3 regions of the Microbulbifer sp. ABE4_465 genome follow, and region 3 is predicted to be linked to each of the others. Evidence: predicted binding sites of a transcription regulator. Region 3 holds the regulator's gene; each other region holds the start of a gene.

Region 1 (9,661 bases), on a different contig from region 3:
CCCCGATCCTGACCCGCGCTACCCCGGAAGGCGCCCGTGATTACCTGGTGCCGAGCCGCACCCACGCTGGCAAGTTCTTCGCGCTGCCTCAGTCCCCGCAGCTGTTCAAGCAGCTGCTGATGGTGTCCGGCTTCGATCGCTACTACCAGATCGCCAAGTGTTTCCGCGACGAAGACCTGCGCGCAGACCGTCAGCCGGAATTCACCCAGATCGACATTGAGACTGCATTCCTCGATGAGAACGCGATCATGTCCATCACCGAGGACATGATTCGCAAGCTGTTCAAAGAGCTGAAGGGTGTCGAGCTGGGTGAATTCCCACGCATGCCGTTCAGTGAGGCGATGGCGAAATTCGGTTCCGACAAGCCGGACCTGCGCATCCCGCTGGAGCTGGTGGATATCAAGGACCTGATGACACAAGTGGACTTCAAGGTGTTTTCCGGCCCGGCCAACGACCCGAAAGGTCGCGTGACCGCGCTGAAAGTCCCCGGCGGCAACGACAAGCTGACCCGCAAGCAGATCGACGACTACACCAAGTACGTGTCCATCTACGGCGCCAAGGGCCTGGCCTACATCAAGGTCAACGACAAGTCCGACCTGGAAGGCGGCCTGCAGTCCCCGATCGTAAAATTCCTGCCCACCGACGTGCGTGCGGCCATTCTTGACCGCGTACAGGCTGAGAACGGCGACCTGATCTTCTTTGGTTCCGACAAGGCCAAGGTGGTTTCCGAAGCGCTCGGCGCACTGCGCTGCAAGCTGGGTGAAGACCTGGATCTGTACGTGTCCGAGTGGGCGCCGCTGTGGGTGGTGGACTTCCCGATGTTCGAAGAGAACGACGACGGCAGCGTTACCGCACTGCACCACCCGTTCACCGCGCCGTCCTGTTCCGCAGAAGAGCTGGAAGAAAATCCGCTGGAAGCCCTGTCCCGCGCCTACGACATGGTGCTGAACGGCACCGAGCTGGGTGGTGGTTCCATCCGTATCCACAACCAGGATATGCAGCAGACCGTATTCCGCGCCCTCGGCATCGAGGCCGAGGAGCAGCGCGAGAAGTTTGGCTTCCTGCTGGACGCATTGAAGTACGGCGCACCGCCCCACGGCGGCCTGGCCTTTGGCCTCGACCGCCTGGTGATGCTGATGACCGACAGCGACTCCATCCGCGACGTCATTGCTTTCCCGAAAACCCAGAGCGCGGCCTGTGTAATGACCGACGCCCCGGGAGCGGTAGATGCCAAGCAGCTGCGCGAACTGAGTATCCGCCTGCGCCAGAAAGAAGAGCAGGTAGGTTAAAGGCAGTATTTTCTAATCGTCATTCCGGCGCAGGCCGGAATCCAGATAGCTGGACCCCGGCCTGCGTCGGGGAGACGAAAAGCATGAGTGCGCCAGACCCAGATTTAGATATAGAACAAAGACCGGAGATTTATCGATGGCAGGACACAGTAAATGGGCCAATATCAAACACCGCAAGGCCGCCCAGGACGCCAAGCGGGGTAAGGTTTTCACCAAGATCATTCGCGAGCTCACCGTAGCCGCGAAAGGCGGTGCCAACCCGGATGACAACCCCACACTGCGCGCCACCATCGATAAAGCCCTCGGCGCGAACATGAAGCGCGACACCATCGACAAGGCCATCGCCCGCGGCGCCGGCAATGCCGATGGAGAAAACTACGAAGCGGTTACCTATGAAGGATACGGCGTTGGTGGTGTAGCGGTACTGGTGGAATGCCTCACCGACAACCGCAATCGCACCGTAGCCGAAATCCGCCACGCGTTTACCAAGCGCGGTGGCAACCTGGGTACCGACGGCTCCGTTGCCTACCTGTTCGCCCGCAAGGGCCAGATGTATTTCGAACCCGGCGTTGATGAAGATGCGCTGATGGAAGCGGCTCTGGAAGCCGGCGCCGAAGATATCGAAACCAACGATGACGGCAGCATCGAAGTCACCACCGAGTTCACCGATTACATGTCGGTAAAAGATGCGCTCACCGAAGCGGGCTTCAAGCCGGACAATGCCGAAATCGCCATGATCCCATCCACCACCGTCCCCATGGATAAAGACGGGGCGGAAAAGGTAATGGCGCTGGTGGATATGCTGGAAGACCTGGACGATGTGCAGAATGTCTACTCCAACGCCGATATCCCCGAAGAAGTGATGGCGGAACTAGGTTGATCCTTGTCCGCTACACGGCTTCGAAAATGCCCCGCAATCGCGGGGCATTTTTGTAACTGACCGTGCAGATCTGCTTCCCGCCTTGACGCCCAGTCCTCACCTTGGGAAACTTCCCGTCAACAATTGTATAAATGTACAGGGGGCAGCCTGCCGTGACCCGAATTCTGGGCATCGACCCCGGCTCACGCAAAACCGGTTACGGCCTGATTGACGTCGAGCGCTCCAATGCCCGCTACGTCGCCAGCGGTGTGATCAAACTCCCCGACGGCCCACTGCCGGAGCGCCTGAAGCTCATATTTGACGCCGTGAGTCAGATTGCCCAGCAGTACCAGCCGCAGCAGATGGCCATCGAAAACGTATTTATGTCGAAAAGCGCCGGCTCCGCGTTAAAGCTGGGTCAGGCAAGAGGCGCCGCCATCGTCGCCGCCACCCATGCGGATCTGCCTGTGTCTGAGTACGAAGCGCGCAAGGTGAAGCAGGCGGTGGTAGGTAATGGTGGCGCCGACAAGCTGCAGGTGCAGCATATGGTCAAAACCCTGCTCAAACTGCCCGCTTCTCCGCAAGAGGATGCGGCGGATGCTTTGGCCGTTGCCTTGTGTCATATGCATACCATGCAGACGCTGATTCAAACCTCGGCGGGGAGTCGCACTCGGTTTCGGCGTGGCCGGCTCAGTGTTACTTAGTTGGCGCTCGGGTTTCGGGTGGTTGTGGGGCTTGCTGTCTAAAGGTTCTGTGGCGGCTCCGCTACCGGTGACACCTTCGCGGGACACGGGCTAGGCGCCCCCCCGTAAACCCATCCCTGGGGGCTCGGCTGCGGCCATCCAGGCCGCAGACGGTCCCGCGAAGGTGTCCCCGGTATCGAAGCCTTAGCCCTGTAGCGCTGCTTGCTTGGCAATCACCGGGTGTACCTCGTGGTGGGATAAACAGCATTGGTAAAAATTTAAGGCGCTGCTGCCGATAAAGGTTTGCCAGACCTTCTGCGAGAGGGACCTCGCGGAAGAGCCCCCATGGATGGGTTTACGGCGTGTCTGGCAAACCTTTACCGGCAGTAGCGGCGCCACTGAACTAGAAAAATACGGACCACCGGACTTAAAGGTTCGGAGGAAAAAGAGAACAACATGATCGGAAGACTCACCGGCAAACTGGCCGCCGTGCAGCCCCCGCAATTACTGGTAGACGTGCAGGGTGTGGGCTACGAAGTGCTGGCCCCCATGACCACCATCTTTGAACTGCCCCAGCTGGGCGGTAGTGTGCAGTTGCATACCCATCTGGCGGTATCGGAAACCTCCCAACAGCTGTTTGGTTTTATCCGCGAAACCGATCGTCAGCTGTTCCGTACCCTGATCAAGGTCAACGGCGTCGGCCCCAAAATGGCCCTGGCCATCCTGTCCGGCCTCGACGGCGCCGCACTGGCCCGTTGTGTGGCGGATGACAATGTGAGCGCATTGGTGAAGGTACCCGGCGTGGGCAAGAAAACCGCCGAGCGTCTGATTATCGAACTGCGCGGCAAACTCACCCCGCAGACCGGCGACCTCGGCGATATCCCGCTGATGTCCACCAACGCCGAACCCAAAGTCGATCAAAGTGGCGAGGCCGAAAGCGCCCTCGCTGCCCTGGGCTACAAGCCCACCGACGCCACCAAAATGGTTGCCCGCGCCGCCAAAGAGCAGCCCGAAGCCGACAGCGCCACTCTTATCCGCCTGGCACTGAAAAGCATGGCTCCGGCCTGATACCGTATCCATTTGAGAATTCCCCGTGATTGAAGCCGACCGCCTGATCGCCCCCGAACCCCAGGGTCCAACTGGCCAGGAAGAGCAGTACGACCGCGCCGTGCGCCCCAAAACCCTGTCCGACTACGTGGGTCAGCCGGTGGTGCGCGAGCAGATGGAAATCTTTATCCAGGCTGCCAAGCTGCGCAAAGAAGCGCTCGACCACACCCTGGTATTCGGCCCCCCGGGCCTTGGCAAAACCACCCTCGCGAACATCATCGCTGCGGAAATGGGTGTGGCAATCAAGACCACTTCCGGCCCGGTGCTGGAGAAGGCCGGCGATCTCGCCGCCATCATGACCAACCTCGAGCCCGGGGATGTGCTGTTTATCGACGAGATTCACCGCCTCAGCCCCCACGTGGAAGAGGTGCTGTACCCCGCGATGGAAGACTATCAGCTGGACATCATGATCGGGGAAGGGCCGGCCGCGCGTTCCATCAAGCTGGATCTGCCGCCATTTACCCTGGTGGGCGCTACCACGCGTGCCGGGTTGCTGACCTCGCCGCTGCGGGATCGCTTCGGTATTGTGCAGCGCCTCGAATTTTATTCGGTGGAAGATCTCACCAGTATTGTCGCCCGCTCCGCCGGATTGATGGGCGTGGCGATGGATGAGGGCGGTGCCCACGAAGTGGCGCGCCGCGCCCGCGGTACCCCGCGTATCGCCAACCGCCTGCTGCGCCGGGTGCGGGATTACGCCGAAGTGAAAAGCGACGGTCATGTGTGTGCGGAAACCGCGGACCTGGCGCTGAATATGCTGAATGTGGATGTCCGTGGCTTCGATCAGCTCGACCGCCGCATGCTGCTCACCATGATCGAGAAGTTTGACGGCGGTCCGGTGGGGGTCGACAGCCTGGCGGCGGCAGTCAGCGAGGAACGCGATACCATCGAGGACGTGCTGGAGCCCTACCTGATCCAGCAGGGCTACCTGACCCGCACCCCCCGCGGACGGGTGGTGACTGCGCTGGCCTACGAGCATTTCGGCATTCCCAAGCCGGACCGAAGCTGACGCGCAATTGTCATTGACCACACCTGACGAAGCGGTCTAGTTGCTGTAGCATGTCCTGTTAGCGCTGGTAGAGGGCTTCAACTGCGGTTGAAATCCTCCCGACGTGACCCAAACCGCTATCAACAAGAAAAAGTCAGTTCGCGGTCGGCGAGTTAAGGACGGTGCGTGTCAGAACCCTTCAATATTCCCATTCGCGTCTATATCGAGGATACGGACGCTGGCGGAATTGTTTATTACGTCAATTATTTAAAGTATATGGAGCGCGCGCGCACAGAATTGGTCCGTGCGCTCGGCTATGATAAACCCGCGATGCCGCAGCAGGGTTTGTTGCTCGTGGTGCATTCAGCGGAGGTTCAGTACCGCCGGTCTGCAATACTCGACGACGAACTCAGAGCCAGCGCCGAGGTCGGTAAAGTTGGTCGTGCCGGCGTCACCTTTGAGCAGAAAATCTGGCGCGGTAATGAAATTATTTGTGAGGGCGTGGTCAAAGTGGCCTGCGTGGACGACGCAAGCCGCAAACCCTGCGCGCTCCCCGAATCCATCCATCAAGCATTGAAGGCAGCGAGTCAACATTCATGAATGCCGGTGAACAACTTTCCCTGTGGGGCCTGATTTCCAGCGCCAGTCTGCTGGTGCAACTGGTTATGCTGATGCTGCTACTGGCCTCGGTCATATCCTGGGTCATGATTATCCAGCGCGGCACCTACCTGTCCCGCGCACGCAAGTCCATGATCAACTTCGAGCGCAAGTTCTGGTCCGGTTCCGACCTGAATCAGCTGTTCCGCGATGGAAACGCCGCGGCCGAAAGGGGCAGGATCGACGGCGTGGAATCCCTGTTCCGCGCGGGCTTTACCGAATTCACCCGCCTGCGCCAGCAGGGCAAGAGCAGCCCGGCGGCAGTCATGGAGGGCACCGAGCGTGCCATGCGCGTGGCCATGTCCCGTGAGCAGGAAAAGGTGGAAATGAATCTGCCGTTCCTCGCCACAGTCGGCTCCGTCAGCCCTTATATCGGCCTGTTCGGCACCGTGTGGGGGATCATGAATTCCTTCCGCGGCCTCGCCACCATGCATCAGGCCACCATCGCCACTGTTGCGCCCGGTATTTCCGAGGCCCTGGTGGCAACCGCCATGGGTCTGTTTGCCGCGATTCCCGCGGTAATGGCGTACAACCGTTACTCCGCCAAGGCGGAATGGCTGCTGTCCAGCTACGAGACCTTTGCCGAAGAGTTCTCCTCCATCCTGCACCGCAAAGTGCATGCCGCCGGCTAAGGCGCTGACCGCAACGCTGTGCAAAGAGCTGAATCATGAGCAATTTTCGCAAAGCCCCGAAGCGCAAGCTGGTCTCCGAGATCAACGTGGTGCCGTACATCGATGTGATGCTGGTGCTGCTGATCGTATTTATGGTGACCGCACCCCTGCTGATGCAGGGCGTAAAAGTGGATCTTCCGGACGCGCCATCGGCGCCCATAGACGATACCGATGATGAGCCGCTGATCGTGTCGGTGAAGGCCGATGGCACCTACTATCTGAATCTTGGTGACGAAGAAAAAGTGGCCAAGCCGCTGAAAGAGATCAAGGATACCGTGGCGAAAGTCTTGCGCCAGAAGCCCAAGACGCCAGTACTGGTGTGGGGTGATACCGACGCCAAGTACGGCCTGATCGTGGGCGCCATGACGCACCTTCAGCAGGCCGGCGCCCCCAGTGTGGGGCTGGTCACCGAGCCACCGTCGGAATGATCTGGAGCCATAAGCAAGTATGAACCGCTCCTATGGTCCGGCCATTGTTATCAGTGTTGCACTGCACGCGTTGTTGGTCGCGGTGTTGACCTTTGGCTGGGAGGCGGAACACAAGCGCGAGCTGAAGCCGATGCCAAAGTTTGTGCAGGCCAAGCTGGTGCAGCTGGAGTCCAAGTCCGATAAGCCCAAGGCGCCGCCCAAGGTCGACCTGCGCGAGAAGCGTCGCCAGCAGGAGCTCGAGCGTCAGCGCAAGGCGGAGGCCGAAAAGAAACGCAAGGCTGCTGCCGAGCGCAAGAAAAAAGAAGAGGCCGAGAAAAAGCGCAAAGCCGAAGAGGCACGCAAGGAAAAAGAGCGTAAAGAGGCCGAGCGCAAAGAGCAGTTGAAGCAGGAGCGCAAGAGCGCGTTTGAAGACGCGCTTGAGGACGAAGAAGCGCTTCAGGATGCCAGTGACGATTCCGCCGCAGTTATGTCGGTTGCCCAGGCGATCCGCCAGCGTATTGTGCAGGTGTGGAGCCGCCCACCCAGCGCCCGCAATGGCATGGTTGTCGAGGTGCAGATCAACTTCGTGCCCACCGGCCGTGTCGTGGCCTCTACCATTACTAAAGGTAGTGGCAATGCGGCAGTGGATAGATCCGTGCTGACCGCGGTCAAGAAGGTAGAAGTTTTCCCTGAAGTGGAAAAGGTGGCGCGAGAGGAGCCGTCACTGTTCGAGCGCCAGATTAGAACCACCAAACTGATATTCAGAGTCGAAGGCCTGCGCCAATGATGAAAAAAACAGTCTCTCTTCTCTTTGCCACTTTGCTTGGCTGCGTGCTGGCGGTTTCCGCCCACGCCCAGCTGGTGGTGGAAATTGATGATGGCAATGACAACCCCACCCCGGTGGCGGTCGTGCCATTTGATTGGGCCGGCAGCGGAGTACTGCCGGAAGATGTGTCTTCCATCATCTCCGCCGACCTGCGTCGCAGCGGCCTGATCGCCCCGGTTCCCAGGGAGGATATGCTGTCTTTCCCGAAGACCCCGGAGGAGGTCAGCTTCCGCGATTGGCGGATGCTGGGCACCGAATATGTGGTCACCGGCCGTATGCAGCCTCAGGCCAACGGTTACCTGCTGAGCTTTGATCTGGTGAACATCTTTGGTCAGCGCAAAATGTTTACCAAGCAGGTTACTGGTGGCGCCGAACAGCTGCGGGACATCGCCCATCGCGCCGCCGATGAGATCTTTGAAGCGATCACCGGAATTCGCGGAGCTTTCGGCACCCAGATGGTGTACGTGCAGGAAACCCAGCGCGGTGGTCAGCCCAGCTATGCGCTGATGCTGTCGGATATCGACGGTGCCCGCGCGCGTCAGATTCGTCGTTTCAGTGCGCCGGTGATGTCACCGAGCTGGTCGCCTACCGGCCAGGAAGTGGCTTATGTGTCTTTCGAGACAGGCCGTCCGGCGATCTTCCGTGAGAACATTCGCACCGGTGCTCGTCAGCAGCTGACCAACTTCAAGGGGCTGAACAGTTCTCCGACCTGGTCCCCAGATGGTTCCAAGCTGGCCATGGTGCTGTCGAAAGACGGTAACCCCGAGATCTATGTGCTTGATCTGGCATCGGGCCGCTTCACCCGTATGACCCGCCACTTCTCCATTGATACCGAACCGAACTGGATGCCGGACGGAAAATCGCTGGTTTTCACTTCCGACAGGGGAGGTAAGCCACAAATTTATCAATTGACTCTTGCCACGGGTCAAGTAGACCGCTTAACCTTCGACGGCGACTACAACGCGCGTCCGCGGGTATCTCCCGATGGCAAAACGCTGGTTATGGTGCATCGTAGCAGGGGGGTATTTACTATCGCTACGATGGACATCGTATCCGGTCAAATGCGTGTCCTTACGGAGACGCGCCTGGACGAATCCCCGAGTATTGCGCCCAATGGCGCGATGCTGATGTACGCCACCAAGCGGGGGAGCAAGGGTATTCTAGCTGCGGTGTCGCTGGATGCCGGAGTGAAATACAGCCTGCCCTCTCAGCAGGGGAATGTCCGCGAGCCGGCGTGGTCGCCTTACTTTGATTGATGCAGTACCTGGCGCATTTCTTATTTTTTTGCGGCAAGTGTGAGATCAAACAAATAAGAAGAAGCGAAACCCTGATTTAATCCCGGGTTTTACCCCTTACAGGATTTCTCGATAACACTAAAGCGGAGTTGTTTATGTTCAAATCAGTTAAAACCGGCTTGGGTCTGGCGTGCGTACTGGCAGTAATGGCCGGTTGTTCCAGCACCGACACCGATGACAGCGCAAACCAGCAAGTAGTTCAGACCCCGCCTCCGGTGGTTGAAGACACCACTGCGACCGAAACCGCAGTTCCGCTGGACAACGTCGTTTACTTCGACTTCGACCAGAGCCTGCTGAAGCCTTCTACTCGTGAGCTGCTGATCAAGCACGCTGACCGTATGCGCGGCGCCGCTGGCACCGTTCGTCTGGAAGGCCACGCTGACGAGCTGGGTACCCGTGAATACAACCTGGCACTGGGTGAGCGTCGCGCCAACGCGGTTCGCGACTTCCTGGTACTTCAGGGCGTAAACGCTGCCAACCTGGAAGTGATCAGCTACGGCGAAGAGCGCCCGGCTTCTGACGGTTCCAGCGAGAGCGCACGCGCAATGAACCGTCGCGTGGTAATCAACTAATCTAGAAGCATGCAATTGTCTTTTTTGATTAGAAGTATCGCGATAGCCGCAGCCGGTTTGGCTGCGGCTTCGTCCGTATTCGCGCAGGCTCCGGTGGTGGATCTGTCCAGTGGCAGCTCCGTTAACCAGGGCACTGCAACCCCTCCTCCCCCCAGTTATCCACAGCTGGCGGCACGTACCAATACCTCGGCAGGTAATCTGCAGGCGAATCCCCAGGCGGATGCCTACTACCAGATGCAGGTTCTGCAGCAGGAAGTTCAGGAATTGCGTGGCGCGGTGGAGGAGCTCAGGCACGAGGTCAAGCGGTTGC
Region 2 (9,661 bases), on a different contig from region 3:
AAACTGCTCTTCTTCTTTGCGCAGCGCCTTTTCGATCAGCGCCTGCTTCTCTTTCAGCTCCGGATAGGCTTCGCCCATCTCCGCGACCAGAGCGGCTACCAGCTTGTAGAAGAAAATATCCTTGTGCCCAAGCTTGTGCCCGTGGCGAACCGCGCGACGAATAATGCGGCGCAGCACGAATCCGCGGCCCTCATTGGACGGCATGACACCGTCGGCGATCAGGAAAGAACAGGAGCGGATATGGTCCGCAATTACCCGCAGAGACTTCTCTTCGGTATCGCCACAACCAACGACTTCCCCGGCGGCATTGAGCAGCGCCTGGAACAGGTCGATTTCATAATTGGAGTGCACACCCTGCATAACCGCAGCGATACGCTCCAGCCCCATACCGGTATCCACAGACGGCTTGGGCAGCGGGTGCAGCTCGCCATCGGCGGAACGCTCGAACTGCATGAATACGAGGTTCCAGATTTCGATATAGCGATCGAGATCGTCGTTTTCGGAGCCGGGAGGACCGCCGGGCACGTCGGCGCCGTGATCATAGAAAATCTCGGAGCTGGGACCGCAGGGGCCGGTATCGCCCATCTGCCAGAAGTTGTCTTCATCCAGACGGGAGAAGCGGTCGGCACTAACGCCCACTTCTTTCAGCCAGATATCGGCGGCCTCGTCATCACTGATGTGAACGGTTACCCACAGGCGCTCTTCCGGCAGGTTCAACTCTTTGGTCAGAAACTGCCAGGCAAACTGGATGGCTTCGCGTTTGAAGTAATCGCCGAAGCTGAAGTTACCCAGCATTTCGAAAAAAGTGTGGTGACGGGCGGTGTAACCGACGTTTTCCAGGTCGTTGTGCTTACCGCCGGCCCGCACGCAGCGCTGAGAGCTGGCGGCGCGAACATAGGGCCGGGACTCCTGGCCGAGGAAGGTATCCTTGAACTGCACCATACCGGCATTGGTAAACAGCAGCGTCGGGTCATTGCCCGGCACCAGGGAGCTGGATGGAACACGAGTGTGCTCCTGCTCGGCGAAATAGTTGAGAAATGCTTCGCGTATCTGTGCGCTCTTCATTCGGGCTGTGTCCACATCGTCGGTAAATTCCTGTCGGCCCCGGGTATCCCCAGGCCAACGTTTCAGTCTTGCAGGTCTTCAACAAGGCCCGCTTCTGGCAGCTCGCGCTGCGCCAGCAAATGTATGTGCAGGTGAAACACCGTCTGGCCAGCTCCGCGGCCATTGTTGATCACCAGGCGGAAGCCGTCTTCCAGTTGGAGACGCGCCGCCATTTTTGAAGCCACCCACATCAAATGGCCGAGCAGCGGCACATCTTCTTCGCGGGCATCCGCCACGCTAACCAGTGGCTTGCGGGGAATAATCAGCAGGTGGGTGGGCGCCTGGGGAGCACGATCCTTGATGACGATACAGTGATCGTCTTCATACAACCGCGGGGCAGGAATTTCCCCGGCAATAATGCGGCTGAATACACTGACTTCTTCCATGCCTTTCCCCAATGCCCACAAATACCGCTAACGATTACTTGTCCAGCTTTTCGTCCACGGTCAGCTGGCGCGCTTCAGACTCCAGCATCACCGGGATGCCGTCGCGTACCGGATACGCCAAACCGCTGGCCTTACACACCAGCTCCTGCGCCTCTTCGTGATACTCGAGAGGGGCCTTGCTGACTGGGCAGACCAGTAAACTCAGTAATTTCTTGTCCATGTCGATCTCGGTGTTTCACTCAGATGACGCCCGCCGCCCTGAAAACGGGATGCCCCGGGGCTTGGCGGGCAAAAATGACCGCGTATGGTACAACGCTTTTTCGGGCTTTTCACGAATGACGGGAGAATTCCGCGGCCACTGGTTTGACCGCGGGCAGGAAGGGCTAGGGAACCTCTGATCAAGTCCGTGATGCCTCAGGCTTTCAGAGCGATTCACAATCAAGGCGTGGCTTCGCAGGAATGTCTAGACCTTTCAAGAAGTCACAACGCAGAGTATGAATCGCTCTGAAAGCCCCGTAGGGCGCGACCTGAAGACAGCATCTGCTGCGTTGCAGCTCTTGTAAAGGGCCAGCCATTCACTGCGAGCTGCGCCTAACAGCTACTGCCTTCAGGTCACGCTGAGGCATTACGGACTTGATCAGAGTTTCCCTAGGCGCCTGGCAACGGGATAGCTAGAAGCTGCGGCAGGCGGATACCGCCTTGCGCCAGCCATCGAGATGAGACTGGCGAGTCTGGGCGGACATCTGTGGCAGAAAGTCCTGCTCGATGTCCTGCAGGCACTCGGGAAGCGCATCGCTCTCCCACAGGCCGGCACCGACACCCGCGAGCAAGGCGGCGCCAACGGCGGTCGATTCTATCTGCCGGGGCCGCTCCACACGCAGGTTGGAAATATCCGCCTGGAACTGCATCAGGAAATTATTCGCGCTGGCGCCGCCATCCACTCGCAGGCACTGCAACTCGACCCCCAGGGCCTGGGCCATCAGCTCTGCCAACTCGTGACTCTGAAAGGCAATGGCTTCGAGCGTGGCGCGGACAATCTCTGCCCGCCCTGCACCCCGGGTGAGACCGAACATGGCACCGCGGGCATCGGCATCCCAGTGTGGCGCCCCCAAACCGCTGAAGGCGGGCACCATATACACACCTCGGGTGTGCGGGATGGACTGGGCCAGCTGCTCAGAATCTGCCGCCTGCTGAATAACCCCCAGGTCATCCCGCAACCACTGTACCGCCGCACCGGCATTGAATACCGACCCTTCAATCGCAAATTGCGGCTGACCGTCTGCACCACAGGCAATGGTGGTGAGCATGCCATCCGGCACCAGCGGGCGGCGCTTGCCGGCACTGGCCAACATAAAACAGCCGGTGCCGTAGGTATTTTTCATACTACCCGGCGCAAAACAGCCCTGCCCGTATAGCGCCGCCTGCTGATCGCCCGCGACCCCAGCGATGGGCACCCGGGCACCGAAGAAAGCGGTGGGATCGGTAGTGCCAAAGTCACCGGCGGACGGGCGGATTTCCGGCAGTATGGAAGCGGGGCAATCGAACAGTTCCAGTAACTCGCTGTCCCACTGGTGGCGATCCAGGTCGTACAGCAGGGTTCGGCTGGCGTTGGTATGATCAGTGAGGTGCTGGCGTCCACCGGTGAAGCACCAGATCAGCCAACTGTCGATGGTGCCGAAACAGAGATCCCCGGCCTCGGCTCGGCGATGTAGCTCCGGCGACTCGCGAAAGATCCAGCGCAGCTTGCTGGCGGAGAAATAGGCATCCAGCAACAGACCGGTTTTGGCGCGCACCATGGGCTCGGCCCCTGCCCTGCGCAATTCATTGCAGATTCCGGCCGAGCGCCGGCACTGCCAAACGATGGCGGGATGCACTGGCTCGCCGGTCGCTCGATCCCACAGCACTGTAGTCTCGCGCTGATTGGTAATCCCCAGCGCACTCAGCTCGGACGCCTCAATGCCCGCCCGCTGCATCGCCGCCGCGCACACCTTCAGGGTCACCTGCCAGATCTCACTGGCATCGTGCTGTACCCAACCGGGCTCGGGGTAATACTGGGAAAATTCCGAATAACTGCGGCCGCGCAGCTTGCCATTGGTATCGAAGATAAAGGCGGTGGTACCGGTAGTACCCTGGTCGATGGAGAGAATCATGAAAGCGCGCCAGATCCGGGGTCGTTCTGTTTATGGATGGTTATTCACAAAACAACAGCCCCACTAGGCCTAGTGGACTCCGGCTGAACTAGTGCCAGTATATACGACGCGACAAGTCGACTCAGTCTTGCGGCCGGTTCAGCTCTTCAATGGCGTACTGGATCGCATCGCCATAGAAACCGCGGTAGGCCAGATACCGCTGGCGCCGCGCGCGCTCCTTCAACAATTGCTCCCGCGGCAGCGAGTCGTCGACGGGGCGGCGAAACTTGCGCTGCAATTGCTCCAGGGCAAGCTCGAACCAGTCCATTTCCTCCTGCAGCTTGTCCATCGCCTCCAGGGCCAGCACCCCGCGAATTCCACGGATCTGCAATTCCTGCCGGATTCGCAGCGGCCCCTGCCCACGGTTTACCCGGGAGCGGCAGAAGGTCTCGGCAAAACGCCGGTCACACTGGTAGTTCAGCTCCTGCAGCCGCTGCAGCACGCCGTCAAAATCTGCATCGGGGTGCTTTCGCGCGAGCTTCTGGCGCAGCTCTTCGCAGGAGTGCTCGCGGCGGGCAAGTAGATCCAGCGCGTGATTGAACAGCGCCTGGAAAGCATCGGCAGGTGTTTTATGGGGCTGAGGGGCAGGCGATGAGGGCGAGGCGTCTGAAGAGGGGCCTGAGGAGAAGTCTGGCGACGGGAAGTCGCAGTCTGCACTGCCCCCGTCGCCATTGGGATTGCGAAAGAAAGACAAGATCAGTCTTCCGCAGCTTCCACTTCTTCGGCCGGAGCCGGAGTCACGTCACCGAGCAACTGGGCGCGCAGCCCGGATTCGATCTCGTTGCGGATATCTTCGTTCTCTTTGAGGAACTTCACCGCATTGGCCTTGCCCTGGCCGATCTTGTCACCCTTGTAGCTGTACCAGGCGCCGGCCTTGTCGACCAGGCCCATTTTCACGCCGTAATCGATAATCTCGCCCAACAGGTTGATGCCCTGCCCGTACATGATCTGGAACTCGGTCTGCTTGAACGGCGGTGCCACCTTGTTCTTCACGACCTTGACCCGGGTCTCGTTACCCACCACCTCATCGCCTTCCTTCACGGAACCGATACGACGGATGTCGAGGCGCACAGAAGAGTAGAACTTGAGCGCGTTACCGCCGGTGGTGGTTTCCGGGGAGCCGAACATCACACCGATCTTCATACGAATCTGGTTGATGAACACGCACAGGGTGTTGGTGTTTTTGATGTTACCGGTCAGCTTGCGCAGGGCCTGGGACATCAGGCGGGCCTGCAGGCCTACGTGGGAATCGCCCATTTCGCCTTCAATTTCCGCGCGCGGCGTCAGCGCCGCTACGGAGTCGACCACCAGTACATCTACGGCACCGGAGCGCACCAGCATATCCGCCACTTCCAGGGCCTGCTCACCGGTATCCGGCTGGGAAACGATCAGCTCGTCTACGTTCACGCCCAGCTTCTCGGCGTAGATCGGGTCCAGTGCGTGCTCCGCATCCACGAAGGCACAGGTGCCACCTTTGCGCTGGGCTTCGGCGATCACCTGCAGGGTCAGGGTCGTTTTACCAGAGGATTCAGGACCGTAGATCTCGACAATACGACCGCGCGGCAGGCCGCCAATACCCAGTGCCACGTCCAGACCAAGAGAGCCGGTGGAGATCGCCGGGATGCGTTGCCGCTCCTTGTCTCCCATACGCATGACGGTGCCCTTGCCGAACTGGCGCTCGATCTGAGAGAGCGCTGCCTGTAAAGCCTTGTCTTTGTTGGAATCCATGACCTTTCCCATATGTACCTGAAATTTGGTGAGTAATGACTGCTATGGAAAGGGAGCTTAGAGAAAAATTACTGTATAAGCAACCAGTAATCGGGAATGGCGGGTATTCGACGGGCCAGGATAGAAAACCTGGCACAGCAGTACCGGACAAACGGGAATGAGGGTCAGGCTGGGTGACTGCGGGTAATGGCCAGCAAGCCCTGCAGGGCTTCGTCTACGGTTTGCAACTGAATGGCAGCGCGGTTGCCGGTGAAGTGCATTTGCCGGGCCTCGACGGACAGAGGTTCCTGCCCCTCCCCGTGTGCCCAGGCAATCCACACAGTACCTACCGGCTTATCTTCACTGCCGCCATCCGGACCAGCGATACCGCTCACCGCCACGGCCAGATTGGCATCCAGGCGATTGAGTGCCCCCACCGCCATCTGCCGAACCACCGGCTCGCTGACCGCGCCGGCGGTATCAAGGTCTCGCTGATCGACGCCGAGAAAGCTGCGCTTGATTCGGTCTGCATAGGATACAACTGCGCCATCAAACCAGACCGACGAACCGGCAACGGAAGTTATCGCTGCGGCAATGGCGCCACCAGTGCAGGACTCGGCAGTGGTCACTTTCCAGCCAAGCCGGACCAGCTCTTCGCCGAGTTCTGCCGCTAACGCCATTCGCGGATCCGTGTCGCTATTCGCCATAAACTTCTGTTCCGCCTCACAGACACACTTCTGCCAGCCCTACCGCAACGGCTCGAGCAGACCATTCAGATACTGGGTTTTACCGCTGTCGTCCGCAACCCGGAAACCGGTTGCCAGCTCCCCGGTGACACACTGGAAGCGCACGGACGAAGGCAGAAGTACCGGGCGTTTGTACTCCACACTCAACCGGAACTGCTGCGGCAGCCCCGCGCCTTTCTCCAACGAGGCAAGGCAGGCTGCTTTGGTCCACATACCATGCACAATGGCACTGGAAAAGCCAAACAGCCGCGCCGAAGACGCGAACAGGTGAATGGGATTCCAGTCACCGGATACCCGCGCGTAGCTGCGGCCAGCAGCCTCCGGAATAGCCCACGCCTCTGCACTGCCAGCCGCCATATCGGGCATGACTCCCGGGAAGGCAGCAAACCCGGACTGCAGGGGCTTGTCTTTACCGCCGTGACGCGCACGGCTCAACATCACGCTTTCGCACTCCCACACAAGGTCGCCCGCGACACTGACCCGGGTAACCAGCGCGAACTCATAACCGCGTTTGACCGCCACCGGTGACAGCAGATCACAGCGAATATCCAGCGCTTCGCAGGATTCGACAGGGCGGTGTTGGGTTATCTGGTTACGCAGGTGGACCAGACCGAGAATGGGGAAGTGAAATGCATCGGAAACCAGTAATTTCAGATGCAGTGGCATAGCCAGAACAAACGGATAAGTGGCCGGCAGCTGGCTACCAGCGTTAAAGCCACATACCTCGCGATAGGCGCGCACACGCTCGGCATCGACTCTCTGCCCGCGCAGGCTGACACTGGCCAGAACTGCTGGCCCCTGGGCGGCCGAAGCCCCCTTTTTGCGAGCCGTCAAAGCGCGGAAATACAGAGGAAGTATGGCCGGGCAGGCGCTCAGCTCAATCTGCAGGGGTGAAGACCGGTCGGTTGCCTTGGGCACAGCGTTAAGTCTCGGCATAAATCTATTGGCTCCAAATGATACCTCGCGACAGAGCGATAGACCAATCAGTCATATCATCCTGTCAAGCCATTATCTTGCCCCCGATTCATGCCGAAACGATGACAGAAGGTTGCAGGATCAACTTTCCGGCAGTTCGGTGACCCCCATATTGAACAGGGTAAAGCCGAAAATATCCGCGTACTGTTCGATGGTCTTGGAAACCGGGGTTCCGGCACCGTGGCCTGCGTTGGTTTCGATCCGAATCAGTGTAGGCGCAGCACCCGCCTGCTTGCTCTGCAATTCTGCGGCAAACTTGAACGAGTGTGCCGGTACAACGCGGTCATCGTGATCCGCCGTCGTCACCAGAGTCGCAGGATAGCTGGTATCGGCCTGCACGTTGTGTACCGGCGAATAGCCTTTCAGGTACTGGAACATTTCTTCACTCTGCTCCGCAGTGCCGTAGTCGTAGGCCCAGCCGGCACCAGCGGTGAAGGTGTGGTAACGCAGCATGTCCATCACGCCCACCGCAGGCAGTGCCACTTTCACCAGGTCCGGGCGCTGGGTCATTACTGCGCCAACCAGCAGGCCGCCGTTGGAGCCACCACGAATCGCCAGATAGTCGCTGGAAGTGTAGCCCTGCTCAATCAGGTATTCGCCCGCCGCGATAAAGTCATCGAATACATTCTGCTTCTGCAGCTTGGTACCGGCGTCGTGCCAGCGTTTGCCGTATTCACCGCCACCGCGCAGGTTGGGCACCGCGTAGACGCCACCCAGTTCCAGCCACACCGCATTAGCGATGCTGAACGACGGGGTCAGGCTGATATTGAAACCGCCGTAGCCATACAGGATGGTCGGGTTCTTGCCGTCGAGCTTCAGGCCTTTCTTGTGGGTAATCATCATCGGCACCTTGGTGCCATCCTTGGAGGTGTAGAACACCTGCCTGGACTCGTAGCCCGCCGGGTCAAACTGTGCACCGGACTCGCGGTACACACTGGACTCCCCCTTCTTCACGTCGAACGCGAAAATGGTGGACGGGGTTTTGTAGTTGGTGAAGGAGTAGTAGAGGGTCTCGTCTTCGTACTTGCCGCCCAGGGAAGAGGCGCTACCGGGACCCGGCAAGGCAATTTCACGTACCTGCTTGCCGTTGTAATCGTACTGATACACCTTGGACAGGGCGTCCACCATGTATTCTGCGAACAGATAACCACCACCGGTTGAGGCGGTCAGTACGTTTTCGGTTTCACCGATAAAGTCCTGCCAGTTTGCCGGAGCCGGATCTGCCGCATCGACGGTGACGATCTTCTTGTTGGGCGCTTCGCGGTTGGTGACCAGGAACAGTTTGCTGCCCTGGTTATCGAGCACGTAGGTATCGGAATCGAAATCGGTCAGCACCGGCACCAGCGGCGCATCGGCCTTGGACAGATCCTGGATAAACAGGTCATTGCCTGAGGTTGACGTCGCCCCGGAAATCACCAGGAAGCGGTCATCTTCAGTGACATAACCGGAAACGTAGCGGCGCTTCTCTTCCTCGCTACCACCAAATACCAGAGCGTCCTTGGACTGAGGCTGGCCGAGTTTGTGGTAGTACAGCTTGTGCTGGTCGGTTTTCGCCGACAGTTCGCTGCCTTCCGGCTTGTCGTAGCTGGAGTAGTAGAAACCTTCGTTGCCTTTCCAGGAAATACCGGAGAACTTCACGTCCACCAGCGGCTCTTCGAGCACCTTCTTGGACTCCGCATCGATGATGTAGATTTTGCGCCAGTCGCTGCCGCCTTCGGATACGGAATACGCCGCGATGGAGCCGTCTTTGGAGAATTTCAGGGTCGACAGTGACGTGGTTCCGTCTTCACTGAAAGTATTCGGATCGAGGAAGATTTCCGCTTCGCCATCGCCCTTCTTGCGCCACACCACGTACTGATTTTGCAGGCCATCGTTGCGATAGAAGTAGGTGTAGTCACCCTCAGTGAATGGGGAACCCACTTTCTCGTAGTTCCACAGCGCTTCCAGGCGCTGCTTCAGGCTATCGCGGTAAGAAATCTGATCCAGGTAGCCGAAGGTGACTTTGTTCTGCGCCTTGACCCAGTTTTCAGTCTCTTCACTGCGGTCATCTTCCAGCCAGCGGTAGGGATCCACCACCTGAGTACCGAAATAGGTATCCACCACGTCATCCTTGCGGGTCTGCGGATAGGACAGTGCAGATGCGACGGTAGAAGCCGCACTCGCAGTCTCAACTTCACTCATGGACGTCTCTTTTTTACTCGCATCCGGGGATTCCCCCGCGCAGGCCGCCAGTACACCGGCCACCGCCAGGATAGTTATTTTTTTCACGTTCGGGACTCCTTCCGGTCGTTAACAGGAACATAGGTAAGCCGTCTAGGAAACCCAATTCGCGCCAGCAGATCAAGGTATTGAATCCACCGGCCCACAGCCCACATATTCGGCAAGAAATTCACCCCAATGAAGAATTAAAACCCGGAAAAAGCCAAGCTTAAAGATTAATTGTCTGCGATATTTCCTAAGTCAGCATCAACCAGCACACCCCGGCAATAATCAGGGAGGCCAGCACACTGAGCATGGCCCCTTCCCGTACCATTTCCTGGATGCGAATTTTGCC
Region 3 (9,661 bases):
GGTAATAACCCGGACTGTAGTGGCTTCGAGGTAGAGAAGGGCACCTTCAAGATCAAGGGCTACGATGGCCCGGTCATCGAGTGCGACAAGTGTGGCGCGGATATGCAGTTAAAGTCCGGCCGTTTCGGCAAGTACTTTGGTTGTACCAGCGAAACCTGCAAGAACACCCGCAAGCTGCTGAAGAGTGGCCAGCCGGCACCGCCCAAAATGGATCCGGTACCCATGCCGGAGCTGGCCTGCGAGAAAGTGGATGATACCTATATTCTCCGCGACGGCGCCTCCGGTCTGTTTTTGGCTGCCAGTCAGTTCCCGAAAAATCGCGAAACCCGCGCACCCCTGATCAAGGAGCTGCTGCCGCACAAGGACGAAATCGATCCCAAGTACAGCTTCCTGTTCTCTGCTCCCACCGAGGACAACGAGGGCCGTGATACGGTTGTGCGCTTCAGCCGTAAAACTCAGGAGCAGTATGTCCAGAGTGAGGAAGAGGGCAAGGCGACCGGTTGGAAGGCGTTCTATCGCGATGGCAAGTGGCAGGTAGAAGCGCCGGCTAAAAAGGCTCCGGCGAAGAAAAAAGCTGCCGCGAAAAAGGCCCCGGCCAAAAAAGCGGCTGCCAAGAAGGCGCCAGCCAAGAAAAAGGCTGCTCCAAAAAAATCCCCGGCCAAGTAATTGGTCGGAGACCTGCCGACCCGTCATCCCGGCGAAGAGCCTGTGCCGGACTTGATCCGGTAACGGGATCCAGACCTATCCGTCATCCCGGCGAAGGCCGGGATCCAGAATCCCAGAGGTATGCAGTTTGAGTAATCCCTATACCGGTACCGTCGCTTCGGCGCTGCGTAAGGCCCAGCTGCTGCTGCAATCCAGCGCGGAAGCGGGCAATACGCCGTTGCTGGAGTCCTCCCTGCTGGAAGCGGCGGTGCTGCAGTTGTGGCGTGGTTACCGTGCGTTTCTGGCGGAGCAGGGGCATCAGATGCAGTTGGGTTTTGCGGCCGGTGCTGAGCCGGAAACAGCGCAGGCGCTGGCGTCCCTGGTGTCCCAGCGTGGCAAATTCAGTGGTGAAGCCAATGAGCTGGTCAGTCTCGCAGAAAACCCCGATAGCTGGTTTGCGGGGCTCTTCGCAGCCTGGCGTAAATTGTGGGTACTGAGCGCCTCTGGTTCAGTAAGCTCTGGCTCTACCGGTTCTGCTGCGCAGGCGGCGCCCTCCAAACCTGCTGCCACCGTCCAGTCCATCATCCCGGTACGCCAACTGGATAGCGCGGCCGAGGCCCCTGACCAGCCTCTCACCCGTGAGCGGGTGCAGCAGTGGTACCAGTCCCTTTTCGAGCTGATCCAGCGCCAGAGGGCCCACAGTCAGGAGTGGTAGGGTGTGGTACACTGGCTCCAAATTACGCGGTTTGTGGAGAAGTGAATGTCTACCGAGACTTACGAAATCATCGAGTTGTCCAATGGTGATGTAGCGTTGCGACGCGCTGGTCACAAGGGAGAACCGCTGGTGCGTATTCATTTCTCGGACGAGAGCCAGCATTTCCTGCGCGAGCACAAGGTGGCGGTGGCCCGTGCCATGCTGGAGGCGGGGATCGAAGCGGTACAGGACATCAACGAGATGGAGCCGGAGCCGTTTGAGGAAGAAGAGGTGGATCTGGCCGAGCACACGATTCACTGAACATTCTGTGGTTAATTCGCAGACATAAAAAAACAGGGCAAAAGCCCTGTTTTTTTATGTTCGAAGTGCGAGACACGGGATGTTTGGCGACTTGTCATCCCGGCGAAGGCCGGGATCCAGAAAACCTGCGGGCTTGTCGCTCCGAACCGCCATTGTCAAATCGGGTTCTGCCGAATCACGCCCACCGCCAAACCTTCAATGGCAAAGCTGCGGTCCCGCATGTCCACTTCGATCACATCAAAGTCCTGATTCTCCGGCAGCAGCTGCACGGTGGCCTGATTGCCGCGACGTTTGAAGCGCTTCACGGTGACTTCGTCCTCGATGCGCGCAACAACGATCTGCCCATTGCGAATATTGTCAGTGCGCTGCACGGCCAGTAAATCGCCGTCGAGAATACCCGCATCTTTCATGCTCATGCCGTGTACGCGCAACAGGTAGTCCGCGGGTGGGTGAAAAAATTCCGCGGGAATTTCGCAGTACTCTTCGATATTTTCTTCCGCCAGAATCGGGTTGCCGGCGGCAACGCGGCCAACAATGGGTAAACCACTGTTGTAGTCGGGAATTCGAATACCGCGGGAAGCGCCAGCGACCATTTCAATCGCGCCTTTGCGGGCCAAGGCTTTCAGATGTTCTTCCGCGGCATTGGGTGAGCGGAAGCCCAGCTCCTGGGCAATTTCGGCTCGGGTGGGCGGGTAGCCCGTATCATCCAGATAGGATTTGATCAGTTCCAGTACCTGAGCCTGGCGTGCAGTGAGGTTTGTCATGGGCGCCTTCCTGTTGTCTGTATTTATATACAGTTGCTGTGATTATATACAGATTTCAGGGGCGCGCAATCATTGCCCGATTGCGGGGTTGCGGTTGACTCGCAGCACGATGACGGCGGGCACTGGCCGGAGCGATCCGTCAGTAGCCCTCGTCAGTACCCGGAAACGAATCTCCTTCAAGCCGGTCAATGGCGCTTTGCGCGGGAGAAAAGATCGGGCTGCGGTAGCCTGCGTCTTCCTCATCCTGCATTTCGTCGGCAAAGGTGCCATAACCTGCATTGGCGTCTTCCGGAGCGGCGGCGCCAATCACTGGTAGCGACGGCCAGTTCTGGAACTCGATTTCGTCCAGGCTGCCGTCCACATACTGAATTTCGATCGTGCGGGCGGGATGGTCAACCGCAACCACTTCAAACAGGTCGCCAGTATCAAAATTTTCAAACCAACTGCCAATTTCCGGAGCGATTCGTGCCATGGCGTGCTCCTCCTCTTTTACTGCTTTGTTGTCTTCGCCTTCAGTTCCATCCCGGCGCTTTCAGAACTTGTACACTCGTTCTAATGTGGTGGACGCAAGCTTGGTACTCCCGCGGGGTGGAGAATGGCTTGCGCAGGTTTCATCGTCGGCGGACTGTGCTAGTCTCGCGGTAAAACAAGCGTTTAAATTGTTGGTTTGAATTGGTGTGAAATCGGCATGAGTCAGTCAGACACAGTCCATCGTATTCTGGACGCCGCTGAAGTCCTGTTCGCGGAGCGGGGCTTTACCGAGACCTCCCTGCGTACCATCACCAGTACCGCCGGGGTGAACCTGGCAGCGGTGAACTACCATTTCGGTTCTAAAAAAGAACTGATTCAGGCTGTTTTCGAGCGGTTCCTTACACCTTTTACGGCCATTCTCGATCAGGAGCTTGCGCGCAGGGCGGGGGCTGGTGAGCCACTGCAACTGGATGATCTGCTGCAAAGCCTGTACCGGGTGGCGCTGGCCGGTCTGGCCAGTCAGGGGCGCGACCCGAAACGCTTTATGCGATTGCTCGGTCTGGCGTATACCCAGTCCCAGGGGCACTTGCGGCGTTTTATCGTATCCCGCTACGGTGACAGCTACCGGCGCTTTGCGGGGCAGTTGGCGGCGGCTCTGCCGCACGTTGACCCGGTGACCTTCTACTGGCGTCTCTACTTCATGCTTGGCGCTACGGTCTTTTCTCTTTCGAGCTTTGACGCCATTGAAGCTATCCTTCGGGAAGATTTTGGCGCCCAGAGCAGTCTCGAGGAGACCCTGGCGCGCCTGGCGCCCGCGGCCGTAGCCATGCTCACTGCGCCCATGCCGGGAAACAACGCCGGCGACGTCGATTAAATTCAATGTGGAGTTCATGCGGATGTCTACCCCGATTGGCCCGGTAATGATTGATGTCGAAGGGCACACCCTCACCGAGGAAGAGCGCACGCTGCTGCGTCATCCCCAAGTGGGCGGACTGATTTTCTTTGCGCGGAATTTCGAAAGCCGGCCACAGCTGGAGGCACTGATTGCAGAGATTCGCGCCCTTCGTCCTGAAATCCTGCTGGCGGTAGATCAGGAAGGGGGCCGGGTGCAGCGCTTTCGCGATTCTTTCACCCGAATTCCCTCAATGCAGGCGCTTAGTGCCCGGGCCGATAAACAGCAACTGGAAGATGTGGGCTGGTTGCTGGCCGCGGAGTTGCTGGCGGTTGGCATCGACTTCAGTTTCGCGCCAGTGCTGGATGCGGACGACGACTTCTGCCGTATTGTCGGCGATCGCAGCTTTGCCCGGGATCCACTGAAGCTTGCCGAGAAGGCGCGCCCGTTTATGGCGGGTATGCACGACGCGGGCATGGCCACGACCGGCAAGCACTTCCCGGGGCATGGGCAGGTGCTCGAAGACAGTCATGAAGAGTTGCCCGTGGATCAGCGCCCCCTGGAGGAGGTGCTGTCTTCCGATTGCATACCATTTAGCGAGAGTATTGCGGCCGGTGAGCTGGAGGCCGTGATGCCGGCGCATATTCGTTTTGCTCAGGTGGATGAAAATCCGGTGGGTTTTTCCCGGTTCTGGCTGCAGGAGATTCTGCGCAAGCGCCTCAAATTTGATGGCGTTATTTTCAGTGACGATTTGACCATGGAGGGCGCGGGCGCTGCAGGCGGCTACCGGGAACGTATTCACGCTGCCATGGCGGCAGGGTGCGATATGGGCGTGGTCTGTAATAATCGTGCAGGTGCCATTGAGGTGCTGGAGGCTTTGGAAGGGTTTACACCGGATCCTGCGTCCAGCAAGCGCCTGGAGCGGATGCGCGGCCGCGGGGAAATTCAATCCTGGGGGGCACTGGAAAAGAGTGAGCGCTGGCAGAAAACCCGGCAGTGGCTGGCCTCCTGGATGTAAATACCGTGCCTTATTTGTTAAAAATGGTGCGCACGTTTGTTTGTACAGCAATAAATTTCAGTAACTAATGGAGTTGTTTGTGGAGTCAGTTACAGCGTTTTTGCGCTCTCTGGTGGGGGATGATCGTTTCTGGATTGCCGAAATATTTGTCGTCGTATTAATCACGGCTACTGCGTCCTGGGTTCTGGGACTGTTTGTTAACCGGCTGCGCGAGCGCGCGGAGCGAACCGTCAACCCCTGGGATGATGCGCTGGTCAATTCGATCAACCCGCCCGCGTCAATCCTGGTCTGGTTGCTGGGGCTATCGTTTGCCGCTGCCCGTGCCGGTGACGCGACCGGGGCAGAACTCCTGCTCTGGCTGGATGGCAAACCCAGAGCGATAGGCTTTGTCGTGGTGGTTACCTGGTTTGCGCTGCGTTTTGCGAAAGAGGTTGAGCAGAATCTCGCAGATCCGCGCTACGCGCGTAAGCCCGTCGACACAACCACTGTGCGTGCCATAGGCAAGCTGGTGCGGGCCTCCATCATGATTACTGCGGGCATGGTCGTCATGGAACGGCTCGGGTACAACCTCAGCGGGATACTGGCCATGGGCGGCATCGGTGGCCTGGCAATCGGTTTTGCCGCCAAAGACTTGCTTGCGAATTTCTTTGGCGGGCTGATGATCTATCTGGATCGCCCGTTCAAAGTGGGGGATTGGGTAAGGTCGCCGGATAAGGAAATCGAAGGGACGGTTGAAGATATTGGCTGGCGCCTGACCCGAATTCGTACTTTCGACAAGCGCCCCTTGTATATCCCCAACGGTGTGTTTACCCAGATCTCGGTGGAGAATCCGTCGCGTATGCTGAACCGCCGGATTTACGAAACCATCGGTATTCGCTACGACGATGCGCAACGGATGGCGCCCATCGTGAAAGAAGTGCGGGCGATGCTGGAGCAGCACCCGGAGATCGATACCAATCAGACGCTGATCGTAAACTTCAATTCATTTGCGCCCTCGTCACTGGATTTCTTTATTTACACCTTTACCAAGACCACGGATTGGGTGCGTTATCACGAAATCAAACAGGATGTGTTGCTGAAGATCCTGAAGATTGTCGAAGATCAGGGGGCCTCCTGTGCCTTCCCAACGTCGACCTTGCATATCGCGGATATACCAGAGTTGGCGTTGGGCGATCGGCGTGCCGAACCCTCCAGTCCGCTGAGTGCTTGAGTGCCGTCATTTGATCGATGCTCGATGCCCCGAGTTTCGAGCGGAGAGGGGCGCAACGAATGTCAGGTTTGTGCGTCTGGGCTTGTTCGAGATTTGGGGCTTTAGAGCATGAAAAGTCAAAAAGTGTGGCACTTTCGTTACTGAATTGGTGATATGTTGCGCATTGTAGGTGGGAAGTAACATTAATTTCACGTGCAAACCTAGACAGTGGCGCAGTTTTATCTAAGAATCGGTAACGACTTGTTCGACATGTCGGATGGGTGCTTCGAGACAGTGGCCGGCCTCCAGATCTTTCTCTCTAAAGGTTTGGTTTTATCGGCACGGCCACCGCAATTGGGGTAGGCGAGTCGCCCGCAACCGGGGCGAACGCAATAACAATAAATGAGGTTGGCTTAATGAGTGATCGCGTTACGGGTACCGTGAAGTGGTTTAACAATGCCCGGGGTTATGGATTTATCACCTGTTCAGAAGGTGCGGAAGATATTTTTGTTCACTACCGCAGCATCCGCGGCGACGGCTACAAGACCCTGAACGAAGGGCAGTCGGTAGAATTTGAGATGCAGCAGGGCGACAAGGGCCTGCTGGCAGAAGACGTGGTTCCCTGCGAGTAATTCGCGACCTCGTTTAGGTTGGCCGTCGGCAGTGCGCTGAATCTTCGACGCTGGCGCCAACCTCAATAAAAAAGCCCACAGGGTAGCAGGATGTACTGCTATTCCGTGGGCTTTTTTGTGCGCGAATCCGGCCCCGGCTGGAGCGGTAATTCCAGGTTAGTCGACGAGTCCGGTTGGTTCGATGTCTTCTTCCGGGGAAGGCGTCACCGTCCGCACCTCGATCAACACCCCGAGCATGGGGTGGTCAATATAGTGCAGTTCACCGCTGCGCAGGCGGCGCTCTTCCTGCAGTACCGCTACGCGTTTCGCGATTTTCTCCATCGGCAAGGCGGGAGCGCCAATACCGTCGATTTCTCCACTCTCGCTGTGAAACACCGCACGATCTGCGCTGATGCTGAAGCCGCCGCTGGCGGTGTCGCTGTAGCTGTTCGGTGCGTTGCCCTGGTTGGCAGCTGACGTCAGTCCCATGGGCTCTTCGTTCATTGTGTCCGCCTGTTGCGCAACCGGGGCGCGTGGGCGCGCGGGTACCGCGATGCCAGCGGGGGCGCTTTCGACACCGGATGGAAAGCTGCTCCCCGTTGCTGGATTCCACTGGCCGCCATTCCCCGCTTGATCCGCCCACTCGCTCAGCCACAGATCAGTGCTCAGATGTAGGTAGCGCGATACGCTGAGTGTGACACTGCCCTCCAGCTGGTGATGATCGCCGCTGACTTCGCCGCCGCTGATGACTACCGCCGGCGCATTGCGTTCGGTTTGAAGAATCTGGCGCCAGGTCTTGTGAAACAGGACGTTGTAGGCGCGATCCCGGCTCAGGGCTGCCACCTTATTGCCCAGCTGATTGGCTGCTGGCTGCAATACCGGCGCCATGGGGTCTCCGGTGGACGGAGTGTTGAAGTCTACCCACTTTCGGTCATAAGAGAGCGCTGGGTTTGTCGGCCAGGTCTCCCGGGAGGTGTTCATACCGTCGGTGCGCGAAAACACCACCAGCTCGATCTCAAACTGGGTGCCAGCGTAGCCGGCAGCCTGGGTGCCGCTAGCGCCAACGATCAGGGGGAGGCTGGCCGCAAGGCAGGTGACCGCAGTTGCCGCCTTCACTTTAATGGAACGGGTCAGTCGCTGGGCGACCGTGGTCTTGAAAGTGGTCATTATCGATACCGCGTTTGTTCTAAACCGCTTTTATGGTGTTGCCAGAGGCTGGCGCTGGCGAATAATTCAACCATGTTAGCACCCTTTGGCGGCGGGATCTGCCGCCGGTGCCGCTATTGAGACAGCTGTTGCAACACGTCGTTGACCTGCTGCAGACGCTGCTCCGGGCCGCTCTCGTCGAGGACAAAGTTGAGCTGGTTGGCCCCTTGTAACCGGTAGGTGGTGGGGCGGGTCTGCACCAGCTTCACCAGGGTCAGCGGGTCCACATTGGCGTTGTCGGCAAACTCGATGCGTCCACCGGTGGCGGAGGCCTCCAGCTTGCGGATCCCCATCTTGTTGGCGTTCAGCTTGATCTCGGTGATGCGGAACAGATGTTTGACTGGTTCCGGCAGCAGGCCAAAGCGGTCGATCATTTCCACCTGCAGCTCCTTGAGCGCGTCTTTGTCTTCGGCGTTGGCGATGCGCTTGTACATGATCAGACGGCTGTGTACATCCGGCAGGTAGTCGTCCGGTATCAGTGCCGGCACGCGCAGGTTCACATCCACGGCGGGGGATTCCAGCGGCTCGTCGATATTCGGCGTGCGGCCCTCGCGGATCGCTTTCACCGCGTGGTCGAGCATTTCCATATACAGGTTGAAGCCGACGCTCTGGATCTGGCCGCTCTGTTCTTCGCCCAGCAGCTCGCCGGCGCCGCGAATTTCGAGGTCGTGGGTGGCCAGGGTGAAGCCCGCCCCCAGATCCTGGGCCTCGCTGATGGCCTCCAGGCGCTTGACCGCATCGCCGGTCATGGCGCGCTTGTTGGGGGTCAGCAGGTAGGCATAAGCCTGGTGATGGGAGCGGCCCACCCGGCCGCGCAGCTGGTGCAGCTGGGCCAGGCCGAACTTGTCCGCGCGTTCGATCAGAATCGTATTGGCGGTGGGGATGTCGATACCGGTCTCGATGATGGTGGTGCACACCAGCACGTTGAAGCGCTTGTGGTAGAAGTCGCTCATCACCTGTTCCAGCTCGCGCTCGCGCATCTGGCCGTGGCCGATACCGATACGGGCTTCCGGCACCAGTTCCTGGAGCTCCCGCGCGATGCGCTCGATGCTTTTCACCTCGTTGTGCAGGAAGTACACCTGACCGCCGCGCAGGATTTCCCGCAGGATCGCCTCTTTGATCAGTGCGTCGTCGCGCTCGCGCACAAAGGTCTTCACCGACAGGCGCCGCGCTGGCGGTGTGGCGATCACGGACAGGTCGCGGATGCCGGCCATGGCCATATTCAGGGTGCGCGGAATCGGGGTGGCGGTAAGGTTGAGGATATCCACCTCGGAGCGCAGGCTCTTCAGCTTTTCTTTCTGGCGCACACCGAAGCGGTGTTCCTCGTCGATAATCAGCAGGCCCAGGTTTTTAAATTTGAGGTCGCTCTGCAGCAACTTATGGGTGCCGACCAGGATGTCGACCTTGCCTTCCGCAATGCGCTCCTTGATCGCTTCCACTTCCTTATTGCTGCGGAAGCGGGAGATCACCTCAATACCGAGCGGCCAATCCGCAAAGCGATCCTGCAGGGACTGGAAGTGTTGCTGCGCGAGCAGGGTGGTGGGCACCAGCATCGCGACCTGTTTGCCACCGTGGGCGGCGACAAAAGCGGCGCGCATGGCGACTTCGGTTTTACCGAAGCCCACGTCGCCACACACCAGTCTGTCCATGGGCTTGTCGGACAGCATATCGCCGACCACCGCTTCGATGGCCAGCTGCTGGTCCGGGGTTTCCTCAAATGGGAAGCCGGAGGCGAATTCCCGGTACGCCAAGCCCGGGTCGCCAAAGGCGTGCCCGACACGGGCTTCGCGGCGCGCGTAAATATCCAGCAGCTCGGCGGCGGCATCGCGGACTTTTTCCGCGGCCTTGCG

The links. The regulator LexA, encoded in region 3, represses DNA repair genes until DNA is damaged. The targets are predictions, from matches to a motif close to ACTGTNTNTANANACAGT.
Region 1: a site for LexA is predicted at 2,292-2,309, ahead of ruvC (crossover junction endodeoxyribonuclease RuvC). Genes of this name have one in related genera too.
Region 2: a site for LexA is predicted at 5,478-5,495, ahead of recA (recombinase RecA). Genes of this name have one in related genera too.

Annotation. Positions count from the first base shown of each region.
Region 1 covers NZ_JBSWXV010000003.1:104,688-114,348, forward strand. The annotation lists gene aspS (aspartate--tRNA ligase) at 1-1,289, shown strand, start outside; gene ACXAG1_RS07445 (YebC/PmpR family DNA-binding transcriptional regulator) at 1,426-2,169, shown strand; gene ruvC (crossover junction endodeoxyribonuclease RuvC) at 2,322-2,852, shown strand; gene ruvA (Holliday junction branch migration protein RuvA) at 3,288-3,899, shown strand; gene ruvB (Holliday junction branch migration DNA helicase RuvB) at 3,925-4,944, shown strand; gene ybgC (tol-pal system-associated acyl-CoA thioesterase) at 5,110-5,523, shown strand; gene tolQ (protein TolQ) at 5,520-6,212, shown strand; gene tolR (protein TolR) at 6,248-6,679, shown strand; gene tolA (cell envelope integrity protein TolA) at 6,699-7,445, shown strand; gene tolB (Tol-Pal system beta propeller repeat protein TolB) at 7,445-8,740, shown strand; gene ACXAG1_RS07490 (OmpA family protein) at 8,875-9,351, shown strand; gene ybgF (tol-pal system protein YbgF) at 9,376-9,661, shown strand, end outside.
Region 2 covers NZ_JBSWXV010000006.1:207,063-216,723, reverse strand. The annotation lists gene alaS (alanine--tRNA ligase) at 1-1,065, opposite strand, end outside; gene ACXAG1_RS12105 (histidine triad nucleotide-binding protein) at 1,128-1,490, opposite strand; gene ACXAG1_RS12100 (Trm112 family protein) at 1,525-1,710, opposite strand; gene glpK (glycerol kinase GlpK) at 2,162-3,640, opposite strand; gene ACXAG1_RS12090 (regulatory protein RecX) at 3,762-4,373, opposite strand; gene recA (recombinase RecA) at 4,376-5,407, opposite strand; gene ACXAG1_RS12080 (CinA family protein) at 5,572-6,093, opposite strand; gene ACXAG1_RS12075 (MaoC/PaaZ C-terminal domain-containing protein) at 6,133-7,068, opposite strand; gene ACXAG1_RS12070 (prolyl oligopeptidase family serine peptidase) at 7,189-9,375, opposite strand; gene ACXAG1_RS12065 (SLC13 family permease) at 9,563-9,661, opposite strand, start outside.
Region 3 covers NZ_JBSWXV010000001.1:438,398-448,058, forward strand. The annotation lists gene topA (type I DNA topoisomerase) at 1-666, shown strand, start outside; gene ACXAG1_RS01740 (hypothetical protein) at 794-1,360, shown strand; gene ACXAG1_RS01745 (hypothetical protein) at 1,406-1,660, shown strand; gene lexA (transcriptional repressor LexA) at 1,816-2,424, opposite strand; gene ACXAG1_RS01755 (DUF6763 family protein) at 2,564-2,896, opposite strand; gene ACXAG1_RS01760 (TetR/AcrR family transcriptional regulator) at 3,113-3,769, shown strand; gene nagZ (beta-N-acetylhexosaminidase) at 3,792-4,805, shown strand; gene ACXAG1_RS01770 (mechanosensitive ion channel family protein) at 4,873-6,015, shown strand; gene ACXAG1_RS01775 (cold-shock protein) at 6,411-6,626, shown strand; gene ACXAG1_RS01780 (CsiV family protein) at 6,783-7,772, opposite strand; gene mfd (transcription-repair coupling factor) at 7,886-9,661, opposite strand, start outside.